DNA from 3 places in the Streptomyces sp. NPDC041970 genome. Region 3 is predicted to be linked to each of the others. Evidence: riboswitches for the same ligand, from Rfam matches in the RefSeq annotation. Region 3 holds a riboswitch; each other region holds the start of a gene.
What was found. A riboswitch is a leader RNA that binds a small molecule or an ion and turns the genes downstream of it on or off. The one in region 3 is predicted to bind cyclic di-AMP.

Region 1 (7,380 bases), on a different contig from region 3:
GCTCGATGCCGGGGATGTCCAGGGCCCGGTCGGCCTCGGCGCCGGTGGAGAAGATCACCGCGTCGTAGAACGACCGCAGGTCGTCCAGGCCGATGTCGTGGGGGTAGTCGACGTTGCCGAAGAGCCGGATCTGCGGCTTGTCCAGCACCTGGTGCAGCGCCTTGACGATGCCCTTGATCCGCGGGTGGTCGGGGGCCACCCCGTACCGGATCAGGCCGAAGGGCGCGGGCATCCGCTCGAACAGGTCGATCGACACCCCCGGCTCCTGGCAGACCTCGGATTTGAGCAGCGCGTCCGCAGCGTAGATGCCGGCGGGGCCGGCTCCGACGATGGCGACGCGGACGGGGCGTGTCATGGCGTGGGGTTCCTTCGGGGCGGGCGAACGCGGGCAGGTAGAGCGTACGTCGAGGTAAGGGTGGGCTTACCAGCTCCTCCGCACACCGTAAGCGATCGCCCGGCGGGCCCCTCGACCGGCCCTCCCGCAGATGCCCGATAGGTCCGCTTTGTGGTGTAGATATGGCTGATCTGCCTTTTTTGTACTGTTTATCCGTAACAGAGGTATTGGGGCACTTAGACCTTATGTCTGCTCCCATTTCGGGCGGAGCCGGAGCGAGTGGCGAGCATCACCCCGCAGGGTCCGGACGGGAAAGCGGAAGGAACGGTTTCCGTACGCACGGGGAAAGTTGACGCGGCGACGGCACGGAATCGATCGGGAATTCCGTCATTCGATCTTGTCGGCGCACGGCCGGACGGAATGCGGAGCTTGTTTCGTCCGGCGTTTCTCGCCTACGGTCACCGTCAATCCGGACGGAACGCCTAATCCTGCCGCCGTCCGGGAATCCGAACTCACTCACCGCACGGCAGGAGCGGGGGACCCAGGTAAGTCGCCGATCCGGTCGCCGGAACGGCTAGGGGTGAAGTCGCACACCGTGCGGCCAGACATCTCCCGTCTGAACCCGACAGCTCACCCCGTAGGCGCCGGAGAGGAAAAACCCCATGCCCGCACTGGGTAAGCACCGCCGTTCCCTGTCCGCGTCACTGAGCCGCGGCCTCCTCGCCGCGACCGCCGGCGGAGCCGTTCTCGCCCTTCCGGTGATCGGCGCCGCCACCGCCGTCGCGGCGCCCGCCGCCCCGGTGGATTCCGCGGTGCAGGCCGCCCCCGCCAAACATTCCGTGGTGCTCGGCGAAACCCTTTCCAAGATCGCCCGCGAGTATTCCGTCAGCGGCGGTTGGAAAGAGCTGTACGAAGGAAATCGGAAGGCCGTCGGCGACAATCCCGATCTTCTTCGGCCGGGCACCGTGCTGACCATCGGAGCCGAGGCCGCCCCCACCGCCGCCCGCACCGCGAGCGCGGACCGGGCCGACCGCTCGGAGCGGACCGCCCTCGCACCGGTCGCGTACACGAACGACCTCGACGGCTGGATCAGGGAGTCGCTGGCGATCATGGCCGAACACGGCATCCCCGGCAGCTACGAGGGCATCCACCGCAACATCATGCGCGAGTCCTCCGGCAACCCGGCCGCCGTCAACAACTGGGACTCCAACGCGGTCAAGGGCACCCCGTCCAAGGGCCTGCTCCAGGTCATCGACCCCACGTTCCAGGCCTACCACGTGCCGGGCACCTCGACCGACAGCTACGACCCGGTCGCCAACATCACCGCCGCGTGCAACTACGCCGCGGACCGGTACGGCTCCATCGACAACGTCTTCGGCGCGTACTGACCCCCGCCGCCCGCGCATGACGAAGGGGCCCGGACCGCGCGGTCCGGGCCCCTTCGCCGTCGCACGCGCCGGGCCGGTCACCCCCCTGGGCGCCGTACGATCCTGGCCGGAACCCGCCCGCGCCGGACCCCGGTCACGCCGCGCCCGCCCCCCGGACCAGCAGCAGCGCCAGGTCCACCGCCGCCGCGGCCACCGCACCGCCCAGCGCCGCCTTGCGCCACCGCCGGCCGAGCGCCGGGCCCGCCACCGCCGCCGCGCCCGCCATCCCCAGCGCCGCCGCCCCCCACACGTCCGGCGGACCGGGCGGCCCCAGGGCCAGCACGCCCGCGGCCGCCAGGAGCGGCGCGGGCAGCAGCAGCCGGGTCCCCGCGGCGCCCAGCCGGTGCGGCAGCCCTCGGACACCGGCCGCCCGGTCCGAGGCGATGTCCGGGAGCGTGTCGGCCAGATGGGCCGCGAAGCCCAGCAGCGCCCCGGCCGCCACCACCCACCACCGGGGCGCGGGACCGCCGGGCAGCGCGAGCGCGACGGCCGCGGGCAGCGCCCCGAACGCGACCGCGTACGGCAGCCAGGACCAGGCGGTCGCCTTGAGCCGCAGGTTGTAGAGCCAGGCGGCCGCGACCGCGGTCAGGTGCACCGTACCGGCGAGGACGCCGCAGGCCAGCGAGAGCACCGCGCACAGGGCGAGCGCGGCCGCGGCAGCCGCCCACACCGTGCCCACCCCCACCGTTCCGTCGGCCGCGGGCTTCCCCCGGCGACCGGCGCGCGCGTCGCGCCGGGCGTCGTACGCGTCGTTGCACCAGCCCACCGAGAGCTGCCCGCACAGCACCGCCGCCGTGACCAGGGCCGACCGCGGCCCGCCGAGACCGGAACCGAGGGCGAGGGCGCAGGCGAGCGCCGTCACCGCGGCCGCCGGGCCCGGATGGCAGGCCAGCGCCAACGCCCCGACCGCCCCGCGCCCCGCCGTTCCCGACGGCCCCGTCCCGACCCCGCTGACCGCGTCCGTGGCGTCCATCGGGCGATCGTAGGCGCCTGGCGCACCGTCACCACCGCGACCGGCCCGGTCTTCCCCGTAGATTCGACGATCGCGGGGGCAGGATGAGGACATGACGTCCTCGAAGCAGGAGCCCGGATGAGCCGCATCGCCGCGGTGCACGGGGCTCTGCCCCCGCACCGACACACCCAGCGCGAGGTCACCGACATGGTGGCCCGCACCTGCCTGCCGCCCGGCGCCGACCGCCGCGTCCTGGACCGGCTCCACGCCAACGCCCGCGTCCGCACCCGGCACACCGTGCTCCCGCTGGACGGCTACCGCGAACTCGACGGCTTCGGCGCGGCCAACGACGTCTTCGTGCGGTCCTCCGTCGACCTCGGCGCGCAGGCCGTGCGCGGCGCGCTGCGGTCGGCCGGGCTCCGCCCCGCCGACGTGGACCTGCTGATCTTCACCTCCGTCACCGGCGTCGCCGCCCCCTCCGTCGACGCCCGGCTGGTGGCCCGACTGGGCCTGCGCCCCGACGTCAAACGGCTGCCCGTCTTCGGACTCGGCTGCGTCGCCGGAGCCGCCGGGGTCGCCCGGCTCCACGACTACCTGATCGGCCACCCCGACGACGTCGCCGTGCTGCTCTCGGTCGAACTCTGCTCGCTCACCTTCCAGCGCGGGGACGCGACACCCGCCAACCTGGTGGCGACCGCGCTGTTCGGCGACGGGGCGGCGGCGGTGGCCGCCGTCGGGGCGGGCCGGGCCGCCACCGGACCCGAGGTCCTGGCCACCCGCAGCCGGATGTACCCGGACACCGAGCACGTCATGGGCTGGTCCATCGGCGCCAGCGGGTTCACCGTCGTCCTGGACCCGGCGGTGCCCGACGTCGTCCGCCGCTACCTCGCCGACGACGTGGAGGAGTTCCTCGCCGAACACGGCCTCAAGCCGAAGGACATCGCCCACTGGGTCTGCCATCCAGGCGGCCCCAAGGTGCTGGAGACCGTCCAGGAGGTCCTCGACCTGCCCGACGGCGCGCTCGACGTCACCTGGCGCTCCCTGGCCGACATCGGCAACCTGTCCTCCTCCTCGGTCCTGCACGTCCTGCGCGACACGCTCGAACAGCGCCGGCCGGAGCCGGGCTCCCCCGGACTGCTGCTGGCCATGGGACCGGGGTTCTGCTGCGAACTGGTGCTCCTGCGCTGGTAGGACGGAGAGACCCGATGGACCGCACCCTGCCGGCGCACCACCCCGCCGCCCCCGCGAACCGGAGCCCCGCATGACCTGGTACACCGCGCTGGTGCTGGCCGTCGCCGCCGAGCGGCTGGCCGAACTCGTCGTCGCCCGCCGCAACACCCGATGGAGCCTCGCCCGCGGCGGCGTCGAATCGGGCCGGGGCCACTATCCGGCCATGGTCGTCCTGCACACCGCCCTCCTGGTCGGCTGCCTGGCCGAGGTCCGGATCGCCGACCGCCCGTTCCCGCCCGTCCTCGGCTGGGCGATGATCGCGCTCGTCGCGGCCGCGCAGGCGTTGCGCTGGTGGTGCATCCGCGCCCTCGGCCCCCGGTGGAACACCCGCGTCATCGTCGTCCCCGGAACGCCGCGGGTGACCGGCGGCCCCTACCGGTGGCTGAGCCACCCCAACTACGTGGCCGTCGCCGCGGAAGGGCTCGCCCTGCCGCTGGCCCACGGGGCGTGGGCGACCGCCCTGGTCTTCACGGCGCTCAACGCTCTCCTGATGGCCGTGCGGATACGGTGCGAGAACGCGGCGCTGGCCCGCCTCCCCGCAGCGGACGCACGGGCGTGATCGACGTCCTGGTCGCGGGCGGCGGCCCGGCGGGCCTGGCCGCGGCGATCCGCGCCGCCTCCGCGGGCCTGGAGGCGGCGGTGGTCGAGCCGCGCACCGCCCCGGTCGACAAGGCGTGCGGCGAGGGCATCATGCCCGGCGGCCTCGCCGCACTGCGCGGCCTGGGCGTCGAGGTGGGCGGCCTGCCCCTGCGCGGCATCCGGTACACCGACGGCCGGCTCAGCGCGGAGGCGGCCTTCCGGGGCGGGCCGGGGGCGGGGGTGCGGCGCACCGAACTGCACACCGCGCTGCACGAGCGCGCCCGGGCCCTCGGCGTCCGCTTCGTCGCCGGCCGGGTGGGGGAGGTGCGCCAGGACGAACGCTCCGTCACCGCCGCCGGGATCGAGGCGCGCTGGCTCGTCGCGGCCGACGGGCTCCACTCGCCCCTGCGCCGCGCCCTGGGCCTGGACCGGCCCGTCCCCGGACCGGGGCGTTACGGGCTGCGCCGCCACTACGCCATCGCCCCGTGGACGGACCACGTCGAGGTGCACTGGTCGCGGCACGGCGAGGCGTACGTGACCCCGGTCGGCGAACGGCTCGTCGGGGTCGCCGTCCTCAGCCGGGACCGCCGCCCCTACGACCACCACCTGGCCGCCTTCCCGGCCCTCGCCGCCCGGCTCGCGGACAGCCCCGAGGCCACCGCCGTACGCGGGGCGGGCCCGCTGCGGCAGCGGGCGCTGGGCCGCAGGGCCGGGCGGGTCCTGCTGGTCGGCGACGCGGCGGGCTACATCGACGCCCTGACCGGGGAGGGCATCGCCCTCGCGGTGGCCACCGCGACGGCCGCGATCGACTGCCTGAGCGCCGGACGCCCCGAGGACTACCCGCGCCGGTGGGCGCGCGACACGCGCCGCTACCGGCTGCTCACCGGGGCCCTGCTCGCCGCCGCCGGCCGCCCGTCCGCCGGGCGGCTGATCGTCGCGGCCGCCCACCGGGCCCCCGCCGCCTTCCGCGCGGCGGTCCGCGCGCTCCAGTGAGCCGGCCGACGGGAGCGGGGAAGAGGTCGCACGGACGCCGGGGTGATCGATTGGCGGGGCCTCGGGTTCCGGCCTAACGTCGGTCGGGTGGACCTCCGCGTCCACCCGACCGGTGGAGACCGGGCGCCCCGCGGGGCGCACTGCCCTCGCACGAGAGACGACCCACCATGACGGGCTCCCACGCGACACCCGCGCACACCGCCGAGCCCCCCGGACGGGGCCGGGGCAGCGGACTGGCCCTGCTGGTCATCGCCTCGTGCCAGCTCATGGTGGTGCTCGACGTCACCATCGTCAACATCGCGCTCCCGCACATGCAGGAGTCCCTGGGGTTCTCCACCCAGAACCTCTCCTGGGTGGTCAACGCCTACACGCTGACCTTCGGCGGCCTGCTGCTGCTCGGCGGACGCCTCGGCGACGTCCTCGGCCGCCGCCGCGTCTTCGTCTGCGGCGTGCTCCTCTTCGTCTTCGCCTCGCTGCTCGGCGGCCTGTCCCAGGAGCCCTGGCAGTTGCTGGCGACCCGCGCGCTCCAGGGCGTCGGCGGCGCCGTCGCCTCGCCCACCGCGCTGTCGCTGATCACCACCACCTTCCGCGAAGGGCCCGAACGCAACAGGGCCTTCGGCGTGTTCGCCGCCGTGTCGGCGGGCGGCAGCGCCATCGGCCTGCTGGCCGGCGGCCTGCTGGTGGAGTGGCTGGACTGGCGCTGGGTCCTCTTCGTCAACGTGCCCATCGGCCTGCTGATCGCCTTCGCCGCACCCCGCTGCATCCCCGAGTCCGCACGCCGGCCGGGCCACTTCGACGTGGCGGGCGCCCTCACCTCGACGCTGGGCATGGTGCTGCTCGTCTACGGGTTCATCCGGGCCTCGGAGGACGGCTGGAGCGACGCGCTGACGCTCGGTTCGTTCGCCGCCGCCGTGGTGCTGCTGGCGCTCTTCGTCGCCGTCGAGCGCGGCTCCAGGCAGCCCATCACCCCTCTGTGGATGTTCCGCGACCGCAACCGCGCCGGGGTCTACGGCATGATGCTCAGCCTGGCCGCGGCGATGTTCGGGATGTTCTTCTTCCTGACCCTCTTCGTGCAGAACGTCCTCGACTTCAGCCCGCTGCGCGCCGGGCTCGCGTTCCTGCCGGTGAGCGCGATCATCGCGGTCGGGGCGGGCGCGGCCTCCCGGCTGCTGCCCCGCTGGGGCCCCAAACCGTTCATGGCGGCGGGCGCGCTGCTGGCCGCCGCCGGGCTGGGCTGGCTCACCCTCACCGACGTCCACAGCTCCTACCTCGGCTCCCTCCTCGGCCCGATGCTCGTGTTCGGCTTCGGCATGGGGATGCAGTTCGTCTCGCTGACCCTGATGGCGGTCTCCGGCGTCGCGCCGAAGGACGCGGGCGCGGCCTCAGGCATCCTCAACGCCACCCAGCAGGTCGGCGGGTCCCTCGGCCTCTCGATCCTGGTGACCGCCTTCGGCACGGCCGGCCGGCAGGAGGCCGCCGACCAGGCGCCCGACTTCCTCCGGAAGGCCACGGCGGCCCAGCGGATGGAGTTCCGCCGGACCGGCGAGCTGCCGCCGCCCTGGGGCGACGAGGTACTGGCCTCGGGCGTGTCCAGCGCCTTCGTCGTCGCCGCCTGCTTCGCCGTCCTGGCCGCGCTGATCGCCCTGTTCGTCATCCAGGTCCGACCCGGCGACCTGGCCCGCCTCCAGGGCGGTGGCGAGGCCGGGGGCGCGGAGTCGGGCGCCGCCGCGACGCCCGACGCCCCCGCACCGCACGGGCCCGGCCGGCGGCCGCCCGGCGGGCCGCGAACGCCGGGCGGATGAAGGGCCCCGGCCCGACCCGCGCGAAAGGACACACCGACCCATGGACTGGACCCTCGAAGTGAT
Region 2 (7,380 bases), on a different contig from region 3:
TGCGGGCGGCCGACTGGATGCTGGCGGAGGAGATCCACCGGCCCGGCGACTGGTCCGTGCGCAGACCCCGACTGCCCCCCGGCGGTTGGGCGTTCGAGTTCCACAACGACAACTACCCGGACATCGACGACACCGCCGAGGTCGTCCTGGCGCTGCGGCGGGTGCGCCACCCCGACCCGGAGCGGGTGGACGCCGCCATCGCGCGCGGGGTCCGTTGGAACCTCGGGATGCAGTCCCGCGACGGAGCCTGGGGCGCGTTCGACGCCGACAACACCAGCTCCCTCCCCAACCGCCTGCCGTTCTGCGACTTCGGCGAGGTCATCGACCCCCCGTCGGCCGACGTCACCGGCCACGTCGTGGAGATGCTGGCCGTCGAAGGGCTCGCCCGGCACCCCCGCACCCGGCGGGGCATCGAGTGGCTGCTGGCCGAACAGGCGGAGTGCGGGGCCTGGTTCGGCCGCTGGGGCGTCAACTACGTCTACGGCACCGGCTCCGTGGTGCCCGCCCTCGTCGCCGCCGGACTTTCCGCCCGCCATCCCGCGATCCGCCGGGCCGTCGGTTGGCTGGAGTCCGTGCAGAACGACGACGGCGGCTGGGGCGAGGACCTGCGCTCCTACCAGGAGGAGAAGTGGATCGGGCAGGGCGAGTCCACCGCCTCCCAGACCGCCTGGGCGCTGCTCGCCCTCCTCGCCGCCGGTCGCCGGGCGACCCGTCCCGTGGCCCGCGGCGTCACCTGGCTGACGGAGGCCCAGCAGGCCGACGGCTCCTGGGACGAGCCGTATTTCACCGGCACCGGCTTCCCCTGGGACTTCTCCATCAACTACCACCTCTACCGCCAGGTCTTCCCGCTCACCGCACTCGGGCGCTATGTGCACGGCGACCCCTTCGCCGACCGTCCGGGCCCCCGCGAGGGCGTCTGATGGGCGGTGCGCCGGGAACGGGGGGCCCGCCGGCCCCGCTGCTGGTGGCCTGCGCGCTCGGCATCGAGCAGATGGCCCTGCGCAGCGGCCGGGGCGCCCCCGGCCCGGTCCGCGTCCTGCGCACCGGCATGGGCCCCCGGTCGGCGGAAGCGGCCGTGGGGCGCTTCCTGGGGACGGACGGGACCCCGGGCGCCGCGGTGATCGCCGCCGGCCTCTGCGCCGGCCTCATCCCCGGAATGCGCCCCGGAGACCTGGTCGTCGCCCAGGAGACCCGCGACGACGACGGCGCCACCCCGTGCAACGGCACCGGCGTGCTGGTCGCCGCCCTCGCCAGGGCCGTACCGGGGCGCACCGTCCACACCGGGCCGCTGAACGGCTCCGACCACGTCGTACGCCGACCCGAGCGCGCCGCGCTGCGGGCGGGCGGGGCCGTCGCCGTGGACATGGAGTCCGCCGCGACGCTGCGCACCGCCCTGTGCTGCGGCCCGCGCCCGGTTGCGGCCGTCCGGGTGGTGGTGGACGCTCCGGAGCATGAGCTGGTCCGCATCGGCACGGTGCGCGGTGGAATATCGGCACTCCGCGTGCTCCGTGCCGTCCTGCCGGCTTTTCACGAATGGCACCGATCTCTGACGCTCCCCAGGAGGTGAGCTAGATGGCCATGCCGCTCCGTCAGTCCATCAAGGTGGCGACGTATCTCTTCGAACAGAAGCTCCGCAAGCGCGACAAGTTCCCGCTGATCGTCGAGCTGGAGCCGCTGTTCGCCTGCAACCTCGCCTGTGAGGGCTGCGGGAAGATCCAGCACCCGGCCGGCGTGCTGAAGCAGCGTATGCCGGTCGCCCAGGCGGTGGGGGCGGTGCTCGAGTCCGGCGCCCCCATGGTCTCCATCGCCGGCGGCGAACCCCTGATGCACCCGCAGATCGACGAGATCGTGCGCCAGCTCGTCGCGAGGAGGAAATACGTCTTCCTCTGCACCAACGCGATGCTGATGCGGAAGAAGCTCGACAGATTCACCCCCTCCCCGTATTTCGCCTTCGCCGTGCACATCGACGGACTGCGCGAGCGGCACGACGAATCGGTCGCCAAGGAAGGCGTCTTCGACGAGGCCGTCGCCGCGATGAAGGAGGCCAAGCGGCGCGGATTCCGCGTCACCACCAATTCCACCTTCTTCAACACCGACACCCCGCAGACCGTCATCGAGGTGCTCGACTACCTCAACGACGACCTCCAGGTCGACGAGATGATGATCTCGCCCGCGTACGCGTACGAGAAAGCGCCCGACCAGGAGCACTTCCTGGGCGTCGAGCAGACCCGCGCACTGTTCAAGAAGGCGTTCGCGGGCGGCAACCGGGCCCGCTGGCGGCTCAACCACTCGCCCCTCTTCCTGGACTTCCTGGAGGGCGAGGCGGACTTCCCGTGCACCGCGTGGGCGATCCCGAACTACTCGCTCTTCGGCTGGCAGCGCCCCTGCTACCTGATGAGCGACGGCTACGTGCCGACGTACCGGCAGCTCGTCGAGGAGACCGACTGGAACGCCTACGGCCGGGGCAAGGACCCGCGCTGCGCGAACTGCATGGCGCACTGCGGCTACGAGCCCACGGCGGTGCTCGCCACCATGGGGTCGCTGAAGGAGTCCCTGCGCGCGGTGCGGGAGACCGTCGGCGGCGGCCGGTGACGGGCTGAACCGAGCCGGACGGGCGGTCCGGGGCCCGCTCCGGGCCGCCGCCCGCTCCGCGAGCCGGGGCGCCGACCCGGCCGCACGGCGCACCGCGGCGCCGGACCACCACGAAGGGGAAGGGCGCGCGATGACGGACGACGGATCAAAGGGGTTCGACCTGGCACGACTCCTCGCCGAGCGCGGGGGGGAACGGTACGACCTGCACACACGCCACCTCAACCACCAACTGCCGCGCATGTTGCGGACCATCGGCTTCGACAAGGTCTACGAGCGGGCCGAGGGCGCGTACTTCTGGGACGCGGAGGGCAACGACTACCTCGACATGCTCGCCGGGTTCGGCGTCATGGGCCTGGGCCGCCACCACCCGGTGGTGCGCCGGGCGCTGCACGACGTGCTGGACGCCCAGCTCGCCGACCTCACCCGGTTCGACTGCCAGCCGCTGCCCGGCCTGCTGGCCGAGAGGCTCCTCGCCCACAGCCCCCACCTGGACCGCGTCTTCTTCGGCAACAGCGGCACGGAAGCGGTCGAGACGGCGCTGAAGTTCGCCCGCCGCGCCACCGGGAAACCGCGGGTCCTCTACTGCGAGCACGCCTTCCACGGACTGACCACCGGCTCGCTCTCGGTCAACGGGGAGGCCGGCTTCCGCGACGGCTTCGCCCCGCTGCTGCCCGACACGGCGATCCCGCTCGGCGACCTGGACGCGCTCCGCCGCGAACTGGGGCGCGGCGACGTCGCGGCCCTCATCGTCGAGCCCGTCCAGGGCAAGGGCGTGAACGCCGCGCCGCCCGGCTTCCTGCGGCAGGCGCAGGAGGAGCTGCACCGCCACAAGGCCCTGCTGATCGCGGACGAGGTGCAGACCGGCCTCGGGCGGACCGGCGACTTCTACGCGTACCAGCACGAGGAAGGCGTGGAACCCGACCTCGTGTGCGTCGCCAAGGCCCTGTCCGGCGGCTATGTGCCCGTCGGGGCGACGCTCGGCAAGGACTGGATCTTCCGGCGGGTGTACTCCTCGATGGACCGGGTCCTCGTCCACTCCGCCAGCTTCGGCTCCAACGCCCAGGCGATGGCGGCGGGGCTGGCCGTCCTCGCGGTGATGGAGGAGGAGGAGACCGTCGCCAACGCCCGCCGCACCGGCGACCTGCTGCGCGAGCGGCTGGCGGCGCTGGTGGACCGCTACGAGCTGCTGCACGAGGTGCGCGGGCGCGGACTCATGATCGGCATCGAGTTCGGCCGGCCGTCCACGTTGCGGCTCCGCGGCCGCTGGACCATGCTCCAGGCGGCCCGCAAGGGGCTCTTCGCCCAGATGGTCGTGGTCCCGCTGCTGCGCCGGCACCGCATCCTCACCCAGGTCTCCGGCGACCACCTGGAAGTGATCAAGCTGATCCCCCCGCTGATCATCAAGGAGGCCGAGGTCGACCGGTTCGTGACGGCGTTCACCGCCGTCATGGACGACGCGCACGACGGCGGCGGGCTGATGTGGGACTTCGGCCGGACGCTCGTGCGGCAGGCCGTCGCCAACCGCTGAGACCTTGCCTGAGAGGCAAGGAATTTGCCCAAGGGGAAAGTTCCTGGCCCAATGGAGCCATGAACCCTCCGGACGGCGGGGCGCCGGACGAGCTGCCCGGCGTCGCACCCCGCCTGCGCGACCTGCGCCGCGGCCGCGGCCTCACCCTGGAGGCCGCCGCGCGGCGGGCCGGCCTCTCCCCGGCCCACCTCTCCCGGCTGGAGACGGGGCGCAGGCAGCCCTCGCTGCCGATGCTGCTGGGACTGGCCCGCGTCTACGGTACGACGGTCTCGGAACTGCTCGGCGAGCAGCCGCCCGGACGCGAGGCGATCATCCGGGGCGGCGGCTTCGAGGGTGCGGAGGCCGACGGCTGGATGTACCGGCGGGCCGGCGGGTCCGGTCGGGCGATGCAGGCGCTGCGCGTCCGGGTGCCGTACGGCGCCCAGGGCGACCTGGTCCGGGTCCACCCCGGCGAGGAATGGCTGCACGTCCTGGAGGGGCGGCTGCGGGTCGGGCTCGGCGACACCGTGCACGACCTCGGCCCCGGTGACAGCGCCCACTTCGACTCGCTCACACCGCACCGGATCGCGGCGACCGACCGCTGCGGCGCGGAGCTGCTGTTCGTCCACACCCTGCTGCAGGCCCCCGTCGGCGACCTCTGCGCGGGCAGCGGCCTCCCCGCGCGCTGACGGGCCGTCCCGTCCGCCGCCCCCTTCGTCCGTCCCGGCCGTGCGGCCGGCAGAGAGGACCCCCATGTCCGATTCCGAGCACTACGACCCACTCGGCCCCGGCCGCCGTCCGAACGAGGACCCGCAGGAGCGCCGTATGCCGCGCGGCGTCGTGATCCGCCTCTTCGCCTACCTGGTGGCCGGCCACGTCATCGCCGCCTTCCTCTACCTGCTCTTCGTGGTGGCCGGCGGCGAGTGACCTCGCGCCGCGCCCCGGCTCACTCCTGGTCGAGCAGCCGTTCGCGGAGCCGCTCGCGGGTGCGGGGGGAGAGCTCCAGCCCCTCGGAGAGGTAGCGGTCCGTCGTGCCCCACAGCTCCTCGATCCTCGCGAAGGCCGCCGCGAGGTAGGCGGGCCGCGCCCCGAAGAGCGGGTTCAGCAGCTCCATCACCTCCGGGGACAGTCCGGCCCCGGAGGTGTCGGCGCGCCGCACCCGGTACCGGCGGTGCGCCTCGTTGGACTTGAGGTAGTCCTCCTCGATCGCCTCCCGTTCGACGCCGACCGCCAGCAGCGCGACCGCTATCGCGAGGCCGGCCCGGTCCTTGCCCGCCGCGCAGTGCATCAGCGCGGGCACGCTGTCCTCGGCCAGCGCGTGCAGGACCCGGCTGTGCTCGGCGGTGCGCTCCTCGATCATCGCGCGGTACATCCGGACCATGCGCTCGGCGCCCCGCCCGCCCGCGAGGACGGATCGGAGCTGCTCGATGTTCCCGTCGCGCACCAGCCGCCAGAACTCGGCGCCGTCGGCCGGGTCCGAGAGCGGAATGCTGACATTGCGGACACCGGGCAGCTCGACGTCGTACCCGTCGAGCCGGTGGTCGGCGGCATTGCGGAAGTCGAACACCGTGTGCAGGCCGAGCCCGGCGAGAAAGGCCGTGTCCTCGGCGGTGGCGTGCGCCAGGTGGCCGCTGCGGTAGAGCCTGCCGAACGCGGTGCGCCGCCCGTCCGCGGTGGGCAGCCCGCCCACGTCGCGGAAGTTCCGGACTCCGGTCAGAGCGGTCTCGGTCGGCGGGACCTGCGGCACCTGCTGCGTCACGGGGGCTCCTGGCGTCTCTGGCGGCGGCGCGGCTCGTCGGCGCTCGCGCTCCCGTGACGATACGACATCGCTTCCGGGGAGGCGGGGCGGGCGAACGCGCCGGAACGGAAGCGGTGCGCCGCGCGCCGCGCCGGCACATCTGACGCCCCGTCGACAGGGGCGGCCGAGCTATGTCCGTATTGCTGCATTTCGTAGAACATGCCCCGCTAATGGGGGAGATGGAATCAGGTGGGTGAGCGGGATCATATCCGTGACGGTCTGTGGCGATCATGCCTCGTCCTTTTCCCGTTTCCCGCGCGGAAAGTCAAGATCCTTAATCCACGGAGTGTGACGGGAATTCCGGAGCGCGCTCGCACCGGTGAATGTCCGGTGCAACCGGCGGCTTGTTCCGTGCGTCCTGACTCGTTTACGGTCACCGTCGATCCGGGCGGACCGCCTAATCCTGCCGCCGCCCGGAATTCCACCCACCCACTCACGCGTGGCAGGAGCGGGGGACCCAGGTAAGCCGCCGACCCCGGAGAGATCCGGACCGGCTCGGGGTGAAGTCGCCGACGGCGACCGGGCATCTCCAGCCCGAACCCGACAGCTCACCTCGTAGGCGCCGGAGAGGAAAAGCCCCATGCCCGCACAGGGTAAGCACCGTCGACCGAAGTCCGGCCCGATCTCCCGCGGCGTCCTCGCCGCCGGGACCGGCGGGGCCGCGATCGCCCTCCCGTTCGTCGCCGCCACCGGAGCGCAGGCCGCCCCGGCCGCGCAGCCCGCCGCCGCGGTGGCCGTGGCGCACACCGCTCCGCAGGCCGCTCCCGCCGCCTCGCGGGACGTTCCCCGGACGTACTCCGTCGTCCGGGGCGACTACCTGTCCAAGATCGCGGCCGAGCACCGGATCAAGGGCGGCTGGCAGAAGCTGTACCAGGACAACCGCTCCACCGTCGGCGAGAACCCCGGTCTGATCTTCCCCGGCATGAAGCTGACGCTGGGCGCCAAGAAGGCCGCCCCGGCCCCCGAGGCCGCTCCGAAGAAGGCCGCCCCGGCGCCCGAGGCCGCTCCGAAGAAGGCCCCGAAGGCCGCCGCCCCGCAGGCGGAGACCGCCTCGGCCGACGACTCGGCGCCCACCGGCTCCTCGGAGGCGACCGGCTCCGGCTGGACCACCCCGCTGGCCTCCGCCAACGTCACCACCCAGTACCGCGCCTCCGGCTCCAGCTGGTCCAGCGGCTACCACACCGGCGCGGACTTCCAGGCCGCCTCCGGCACCCCGATCCGCGCCATCGGCCCCGGCACCGTGGTCTCGGCCGGCTGGAGCGGTTCGTACGGCAACGAGGTCGTCATCCAGCACGAGGACGGCATGTACTCCCAGTACGCCCACCAGTCCTCGCTGAACGTCTCCGTCGGCCAGACCGTCTCGGGCGGCCAGCAGATCGGGCTCTCCGGCTCCACCGGCAACTCGACCGGCCCGCACCTGCACTTCGAGGTCCGCACCGGCCCGAGCTACGGCTCGGACGTCGACCCGATCGCGTACCTGCGC
Region 3 (7,380 bases):
GGTTCGAGTGCCAGGGGCGGTCGTTCTCCCCCGGCTCTCCGCGGCGGTCCTCGGCCGCGTCGGGGTCGGCCACGGTGTAGCCGATCTCGCCGGGCCGCACGTAATGGAGGTGGCGGCGGGCCAGGCGCATGATGTAGGCGTCGTCCTGGAGGCGGGCCTTCTCGTCCCGCAGCTCCTCGGTGCGCCGCTCGGCCTGCTCCGCGAGCCGCTCCTGCTCCGCGATGTCGTCGCGCTGGGAGACGTACTGCCGCATCGGGTAGGCGAGCGCCACCACCAGGGAGCAGACGACCAGCGCCAGGAACGCGGCCCGGCCGGTCAGCCGGGAGCGGCGGTCCTGGCGGCGGCTCTGGGAGCGGTACACCCGTGCCGCGGTCTGCTCCCCGAGCAGCCGCAGCCTGGTCGAGGTGGAGAACCGGTCGCGGTCCTTCCCGGCCATGTCTCCCGCCTCCCCGTTACGCACGTCCGTCCCCGCACACGGTACGGGACCGAGTGCGGGGACGGACGGAGGCTATGCCCTCGGCCCGGAACGGGCCGCCCGGATCAGCCCTTGAAGCGCGGGAACGCGGAGCGTCCCGCGTACACCGCGGCGTCGTCGAGGATCTCCTCGATGCGCAGGAGCTGGTTGTACTTGGCGACGCGGTCCGAGCGGGCCGGGGCGCCGGTCTTGATCTGGCCGCAGTTCACGGCGACGGCGAGGTCGGCGATGGTGACGTCCTCGGTCTCGCCGGAGCGGTGCGACATCATGCACTTGAAGCCGTTGCGCTGGGCCAGCTCGACGGCGTCCAGGGTCTCGGTCAGCGAACCGATCTGGTTGACCTTGACGAGCAGGGCGTTGGCGGAGCCCTCCTCGATGCCGCGGGCCAGGCGCTCCGGGTTGGTGACGAAGAGGTCGTCGCCGACGATCTGGACCTTGGCGCCCAGGCGGTCGGTGATGACCTTCCAGCCGGCCCAGTCGTCCTCGTACAGCGGGTCCTCGATGGAGACCAGCGGGTAGGCGGAGACGAGCTCCTCGTAGTACTCGGTCATCTCGGCGGCCGAGCGGGACTTGCCCTCGAACTCGTAGACGCCGTCCTTGTAGAACTCGGACGCGGCCACGTCGAGCGCGAGCGCGACATCGCGGCCGGGGACGTAGCCGGCTTCCTTGATGGCCTCGACGATGAGGTCCAGGGCGGCGCGGTTGGACTCCAGGTTCGGGGCGAAGCCGCCCTCGTCGCCGAGTCCGGTGGACAGGCCCTTGGTCTTGAGGACCTTCTTCAGGGTGTGGTAGATCTCCGCGCCCCAGCGCAGGGCCTCGGAGAAGGACTCCGCGCCGATCGGCGCGATCATGAACTCCTGGATATCCACGTTGGAGTCGGCGTGCGACCCGCCGTTGAGGATGTTCATCATCGGAACGGGCAGCAGGTGCGCGTTCGGGCCGCCGAGGTAGCGGAAGAGCGGCAGGTCGGACGCCTCGGAGGCGGCGTGCGCGACGGCGAGCGAGACGCCGAGGATGGCGTTGGCGCCGAGCGAGGCCTTGTTCTCGGTGGCGTCCAGGTCGAACATCGCCTGGTCGATCAGGCGCTGCTCGGTGGCGTCGTACCCGACCAGCTCCGGGCCGATCTGCTCGATGACGGCGAGGACGGCCTTCTCCACGCCCTTGCCCTGGTAGCGGTTGGGGTCGCCGTCACGAAGCTCGATGGCCTCGAACGCACCGGTGGAGGCGCCGGACGGAACAGCAGCACGACCGGTGCTGCCGTCGTCGAGGCCGACCTCGACCTCGACCGTGGGGTTCCCCCGTGAGTCGAGGATTTCCCTGGCTACGACGACGTCGATGGACGGCACGAGGCATCTCCTTCTGGGAATGACACTGGTTGTGCAGGGTCACGGTGGCCTTGCGACACGAGCCTAACCGGCGCGGCCCTCTCCGTCGGCCGACCGCCCGACTCCTGGGACGAAAAAGCACCCAAGGACCCTCATGACGGGACGAATCCCTGGAACCTACCGGGCGGTAACGACAAGAGGTGAACGGACCGCCCGCCCCCTCACCACGACCCCGGCCCGGCGCGCACGGGGGAGAGCGCGCCGGGCCGGGGGGCCGTGCGAGGGAGGGACCGCCGGACCCCTCCCTCCGGGGAGGAGAGACTCCGGTTACTTCAGGTGGAGCTGCTGACCGGGGAAGATCAGGTCGGCTTCCTCGACGATGTCGTCGTTGAGCTGGAAGAGCTTGCTCCAGCCGCCCTTGACGCCTTCCTTCTGAGCGATGGTGCTCAGGGTGTCGCCGGCCTTGACCTCGTACTCGCCGTCGCCCTTCTTGACCTTCTCGCCGGTCGGGGTGGTGACGGTCTTCTTGCTCTCGGCCCGCGGAGCGGTGCGCTGCTCGCTGCGCGTGGTGGGCTGCTCGGCCCGGCGCTCGGGCTGCGCCTGCCGCGGCTGCGCCTGCTCGGTCGACTTCTCGGACTGGCCGGAGCCGGCGTTCACACCGGGGTCCACACCGTCGTTGGTGAGGCCGCCCGCTCCGGCGCAGGCCCAGGCGCCCGGACCCTGCATGTCGAGCAGCTTCTCGGCGGTGGCGATCTGCTGGTCCTTGGAGGCCAGGTCGGCGCGCGAGGCGTACTGCGTACCGCCGGCGGCGGCCCAGCTCGACTGCGAGAACTGCAGCCCGCCGTAGTAGCCGTTGCCGGTGTTGATGGACCAGTTGCCGCCGGACTCGCACTGGGCGACGGCGTCCCAGGTCTCGACGGAGGCGGCGGAGGCGCCGGTCGCGCCCATCAGCGGCATGGCGACGGCGGCGCCGGCGACACCCGCCAGAGTGGCGACGCGGACGGCCTTGGACGGGCGGCGGTGCTTGCCCTTGCTGTTCAGCAGCATGGAACGTATCTCCTCACCGACGCCTACGAGGTGAGCTGTCGGGTTCGGGCTGATGAGTTGCCCGGACGCGCGACCTTGCGCACGTCTTCACCCCTAGCCGGTCCCGTCCGTCCCCGTCCTTCGACGAGGCGTCCGGACCCGGCGGCCTACCTGGGTCCCCCGCTCCTGCCTACGGCGCTTTACGCGTCTGTTCCCTTCGACCGACGGCAGGATTCGGCGTGACGGTCGACGGGGCCCGCGGTGCGAGCGGTTCCGACCGTAAACACAGGCAACCCCGACATTCAAAGATGGACATACACGGCAATCGCCACTTAGCTCCCCGCACTGACGGGTCGTTTCCGCAGGTCGGAGGCGATCTGGGCGGACCCGCCGGACGGAATCGGCCAGTTGAGGCAAAGAGATCCATGTCTCACTTACGCAAAAGCGGACATAGGCTGGTGAACTGCCGGGGATTTTCCCGGCTTTTCGCCCTGGGGAACCCGCGCGGGGAGCTGGGCGGGGGCGGTTGCGCGCTCCCGCACGAGAGGCTCTCGGGCTTCCGCGCGCGGGCTCACGCGTGAGGGCGCGTGCACGCGCCCGTAGGGGGCTCTTGCAGCGTGCGCGGGCGCGCGGGTTTCCCGTACGAGGGGCCCTCGGGCTTCCGTACGGGAGCGTGCGCGGGCTCACGCGCGCGGAGGTGCGCCGATACGCGGACGGGGCCCGCGCGGAAACCGCGTCGGGCCCCGCACAGGGCGCGCACAGGGGTCGCACAGGCCCCTCGGTACGTCAGTCGGCGGCGGGCGCTCCGGCGCTCTCCCGCTCGTCCCGCTCCGCCTGCTGACCCAGGCCCAGGTCCAGGCTCTGGCCGGGCAGGATCAGGTCCGGGTCGGAGCCGATGACGTCCTTGTTGGTCGCGTACAGGCCGCTCCAGCCGCCGGGCAGCTCGCGCGCGTCGGCGATCGCCCAGAGGCTGTCACCGGCCCGCACCGTGTACGCCCCGTCCGGGGTCGCGCCGTCCCGCGCGCCGTCCTCGCCCCGCGAGGCGTGCCGGCCGGACTCCCGTACGCCGTCGGGCCCGGCCGCCGGGCCGGTCTCCTCCGGGTCCGGGGCGCCCCGGTGCTTTCCGCCGGTGCGCTCGTCACCCGTCGAGGCGTCAGGCGCGGTGGAGGGCTCCACGGCGTCGGGGGCTCCCGTCGGCGCGGGCGGGGAGGTGGGGGTCGTGGCGGGGGCGGGCGTGCCGCTCCGCCGCTCCGTACGTCTCTCGTCCTTCGTACCGCCCTCGTCGGGCTCGACGGTTCCACTCTTCTCGCCGGACTCGCCGGACTCGCCGGACCCGCCGGACCCGCCGGACTCACCGGACCCGCCGGACCCGCCGGTTGCGCCCTTCTCGCCCGAACCGCCCGAAGTACCCGCTGTGTCCGTCCCGTCCGCGGGGTCGGCGGACGGCGTCGCGCCCGGATCGACGCCGGGCAGGGAGCCGTCCGCCACGAGGCCGGAGATGACCGCGCAACTGGGCCACGCCTTGGGCCCCCGGTCGGCCAGGACCTTCTCGGCTATGGCGATCTGCTGCGAGCGGCTGGCCAGGTCGGCGCGGGGCGCGTAGGACGTGCCGCCGTACGCCTCCCAGGTCTCCTGCGAGAACTGGAGGCCGCCGTAGTGGCCGTTGCCGAGGTCGGCGCTCCACATGCCGCCGCTCTCGCACTCCGCGACCCGGTCCCAGGTGGCGGCCTCCGCCGCGTGCGCGCCGCTCGCGCCGAGCAGCGGGATGGCGATGGCCGATCCGGCCACGCCTGCGGCGACGACGAGGGCGGGTGCCTGGCGAGGGCGGCGGTGTCGGCCGTTCGCGGAGCCCATGGGTATGCCTTCCGTGCGACTGACGAGCGGGTACTGGGCACCGGGCTCCGCCCCTGCGGGCGTGCGCCGGTACGCAGGTGACGCGTGGGCGACGAGCGACCGACGCGTCGAACCGTGAACCTAGCGGGACTCGAACGCGTGTCACAAGTCGATGCAGCGGAGATCACGTGCACATCACGGTGGTGACTGCGCGTCATCTTCCGTGCGGCGGCTGCCCGGTGTGAACGTCACCGGCAGGGTGCGCAACCCCCGCATGATGAGCCCGCCGCGCCAGCGCAGATCGGCCGGTTCCCCCGCGAGCCGCAGGTCCGGAAGGCGCTCCAGCAGGGTCGCCAGGGCGGTCTGGCCCTCCAGCCGGGCCAGCGGCGCCCCCAGGCAGTAGTGGATGCCGTGCCCGTAGCCGAGGTGCTGATTGTCACGCCGGGTCAGGTCCAGGACGTCCGGGTCCGCGAACCGCTCCGGGTCCCGGTCGGCCGCCGCCAGCACCACCAGGACGGGGTCCCCGGCGGCGATCCGGCAGCCGCCCAGCGTCAGCGGCTCGGTGGCGTACCGCCAGGTCGCGAGCTCCACCGGCCCGTCGAACCGCAGCAGCTCCTCGATCCCGGTCTCCAGCAGCCCGCTCTCCCCCGCGTCCAGGGAGGTCTGGAGCCGGGCGCGCTCCTCGGGGTGGCGGAGCAGGGCGTAGACGCCGTTGCCGATCAGGTTCACCGTCGTCTCGAAGCCGGCGAACAGCAGGATGAAGGCCATCGCGGCGGCCTCGTTCTCCGTGAGGTGCTCGCCGTGGTCGCTGGCCCGGATCAGACCGGAGATGAGGTCGTCGCCGGGGTTCTCCCGCTTGCGGTGGATGAGTTCGGCGAGGTAGCCGCGCATCTTCTTCACCGACCGGGCGACCCCGCCGCGCGGCCCGCCGCCGTGCCGGATCATCATGCCCGCCCAGTCCCGGAAGTCGTCCTGGTCCTCGCGCGGAACGCCGAGCAGGTCACAGATGGCGTAGATGGGGAGCGGGAAGGCGAAGTCGTGGATGAGGTCGGCCGAGCCCCGCTCCACGAAGTCGTCGATGAGCCGGTCCGTCAGCTCCTGCACGCGGGGCGCGAACTCCGCGATCCGGCGCGGGGTGAACGCCTTGGACACGAGCCGGCGCAGCCGTGTGTGGTCCGGCGGGTCGATGTTGAGCAGATGGGTCGTCAGCTCCGCGTTGCGCTCCCCCGGAATGCCCGTCTTGCCCTTGGCGTGCGCCGACTCCGCGTGGTGCACCGGGTTCTTGGAGAGCCGGGCGTCGGCGAGCGCCTGCCGGGCGTCCCCGTACCGGGTCACGAGCCAGGCCTCGACCCCGCTGGGCAACGCGGTGCGGTGCACGGGGCTGTGCTCGCGCAGCCAGGCGTAGGCGGGGTACGGGTCGGTGGCGAACTCCCAGGTGAAGAGGGCGGGGGCGGGCGGGGCGGCGGCTGCGCGGGGGCAGCCGGGGGGTGCGGGGGCGTCGGCGGTCGCGGGGGCTTCGGTGGGGCTGCCGGAGGTGGCGGGGGTGGCGGCTGCGCTGCCGGGCGTGGCCGGGGCGTCGGCGGGGCTGCCGGAGCGGCCGGGGCCCCCGGCGGAGGTGCCGGGCGTGGCCGGGGCGTCGGCGGAGGTGGCCGGGGGGTCGGCGGGGATGGCCGGGGCGTCGGCGGAGGTGGCCGGGGGGTCGGCGGGGGTGCCGGAGGTGGCGGGGGTGTCGGCGGGGGTGCCGGAGGTGGCGGGGGTGTCGGCGGGGCTGTCGTTCACCCCTCGACGGTATCGGGCGGCTCCTCCCCGGCCGCCCGCAGCCGCGTGGAGCGGAGCGCGGCCGTCCGGCTCCCGGTCCCGGCCGCCCGGTCCAGCCAGAACGACGGGACACGGATCCGCCGCGCGCACGGGCGGTCGGTGACCGGCGCGTGCGAGGCGGCCCGGCTTCGGCCCGCTCATGGTTCGGAGGCGGCCCGGCTCCGGTCCGGCCGCGGCTCGCCCGTCACCGGGACCAGCCCGCCGGACGCCCCCGCCGGCCCCGTACCGCTCAGCCCTCCGCCGCCACGATCGCATCGCGGTAGGCGCGGGCGGCGGTGCGCAGTGCGGCCTCCGGGTCGGCGCCGTCCGCCTCGGCGGCCGCGGCGAGGGCGAGGAGTTCGTGGCCGACCGTGTCGCCGGCGGGCAGCGGGACGTCCAGCCCGGCGGTGCGGACGCGGCCCGCGAGCTTCGCCGCGAGGGCCAGGGCGGGCTGGCCGAGCGGGACGCCCTCGGTGACCGAGGTGCGCTGCTTCTCGACCGCCTTGGTGCGCAGCCAGTGCGCGCGGACCTCCTCCGGGGTCTCGGCGCTCGCGTCGCCGAAGACGTGCGGGTGGCGGTGGATCAGCTTCTCGACGAGGCCGCCCGCGACGTCGTCGACGGAGAACGGCTCCTCCCCGTCCTCGGGGCGGCCGTCCTCCGCGATGCGCGCGTGCAGGACGACCTGGAGCAGGACGTCGCCCAACTCCTCGCGCAACTCGTCCCGGTCGCCGTCCTCGATCGCCTCGACCAGCTCGTACGCCTCCTCGATGGCGTACTTGGCCAGGCCCCGGTGCGTCTGTCGCGAGGTCCACGGGCACGTGCGGTGAATCCGGTCCATGACCTGGACCAGGTCCAGGAGGCGGGCGCCGGGCAGGTCGTAGGAGCCGGGAAGCAGCTCCAGGTCCGGCATCCGCACCCGGCCCG

Region 1: another riboswitch for cyclic di-AMP. It lies ahead of ACZ6EJ_RS12710 (transglycosylase SLT domain-containing protein); the one in region 3 lies ahead of ACZ6EJ_RS21615 (transglycosylase family protein).
Region 2: another riboswitch for cyclic di-AMP. It lies ahead of ACZ6EJ_RS00425 (M23 family metallopeptidase); the one in region 3 lies ahead of ACZ6EJ_RS21615 (transglycosylase family protein).

Annotation. Positions count from the first base shown of each region.
Region 1 is NZ_JBVJCD010000019.1:67,706-75,085, forward strand. Features, by position in the region: gene ACZ6EJ_RS12705 (FAD-dependent oxidoreductase) at 1-355, opposite strand, end outside; cyclic di-AMP (ydaO/yuaA leader) riboswitch at 838-993, shown strand; gene ACZ6EJ_RS12710 (transglycosylase SLT domain-containing protein) at 997-1,722, shown strand; gene ACZ6EJ_RS12715 (UbiA family prenyltransferase) at 1,856-2,734, opposite strand; gene ACZ6EJ_RS12720 (type III polyketide synthase) at 2,852-3,904, shown strand; gene ACZ6EJ_RS12725 (isoprenylcysteine carboxyl methyltransferase family protein) at 3,975-4,502, shown strand; gene ACZ6EJ_RS12730 (NAD(P)/FAD-dependent oxidoreductase) at 4,499-5,515, shown strand; gene ACZ6EJ_RS12735 (MFS transporter) at 5,683-7,317, shown strand; gene ACZ6EJ_RS12740 (VOC family protein) at 7,358-7,380, shown strand, end outside.
Region 2 is NZ_JBVJCD010000001.1:87,027-94,406, forward strand. Features, by position in the region: gene shc (squalene--hopene cyclase) at 1-920, shown strand, start outside; gene ACZ6EJ_RS00395 (phosphorylase family protein) at 920-1,567, shown strand; gene hpnH (adenosyl-hopene transferase HpnH) at 1,573-2,592, shown strand; gene ACZ6EJ_RS00405 (aspartate aminotransferase family protein) at 2,723-4,120, shown strand; gene ACZ6EJ_RS00410 (helix-turn-helix domain-containing protein) at 4,180-4,788, shown strand; gene ACZ6EJ_RS00415 (DUF6126 family protein) at 4,853-5,026, shown strand; gene ACZ6EJ_RS00420 (tyrosine-protein phosphatase) at 5,046-5,858, opposite strand; cyclic di-AMP (ydaO/yuaA leader) riboswitch at 6,314-6,474, shown strand; gene ACZ6EJ_RS00425 (M23 family metallopeptidase) at 6,478-7,380, shown strand, end outside.
Region 3 is NZ_JBVJCD010000049.1:21,824-29,203, forward strand. Features, by position in the region: gene ACZ6EJ_RS21605 (FtsB family cell division protein) at 1-436, opposite strand, end outside; gene eno (phosphopyruvate hydratase) at 541-1,821, opposite strand; gene ACZ6EJ_RS21615 (transglycosylase family protein) at 2,128-2,847, opposite strand; cyclic di-AMP (ydaO/yuaA leader) riboswitch at 2,853-3,034, opposite strand; gene ACZ6EJ_RS21620 (transglycosylase family protein) at 3,613-4,680, opposite strand; gene ACZ6EJ_RS21625 (cytochrome P450 family protein) at 4,855-6,438, opposite strand; gene ACZ6EJ_RS21630 (nucleoside triphosphate pyrophosphohydrolase) at 6,707-7,380, opposite strand, start outside.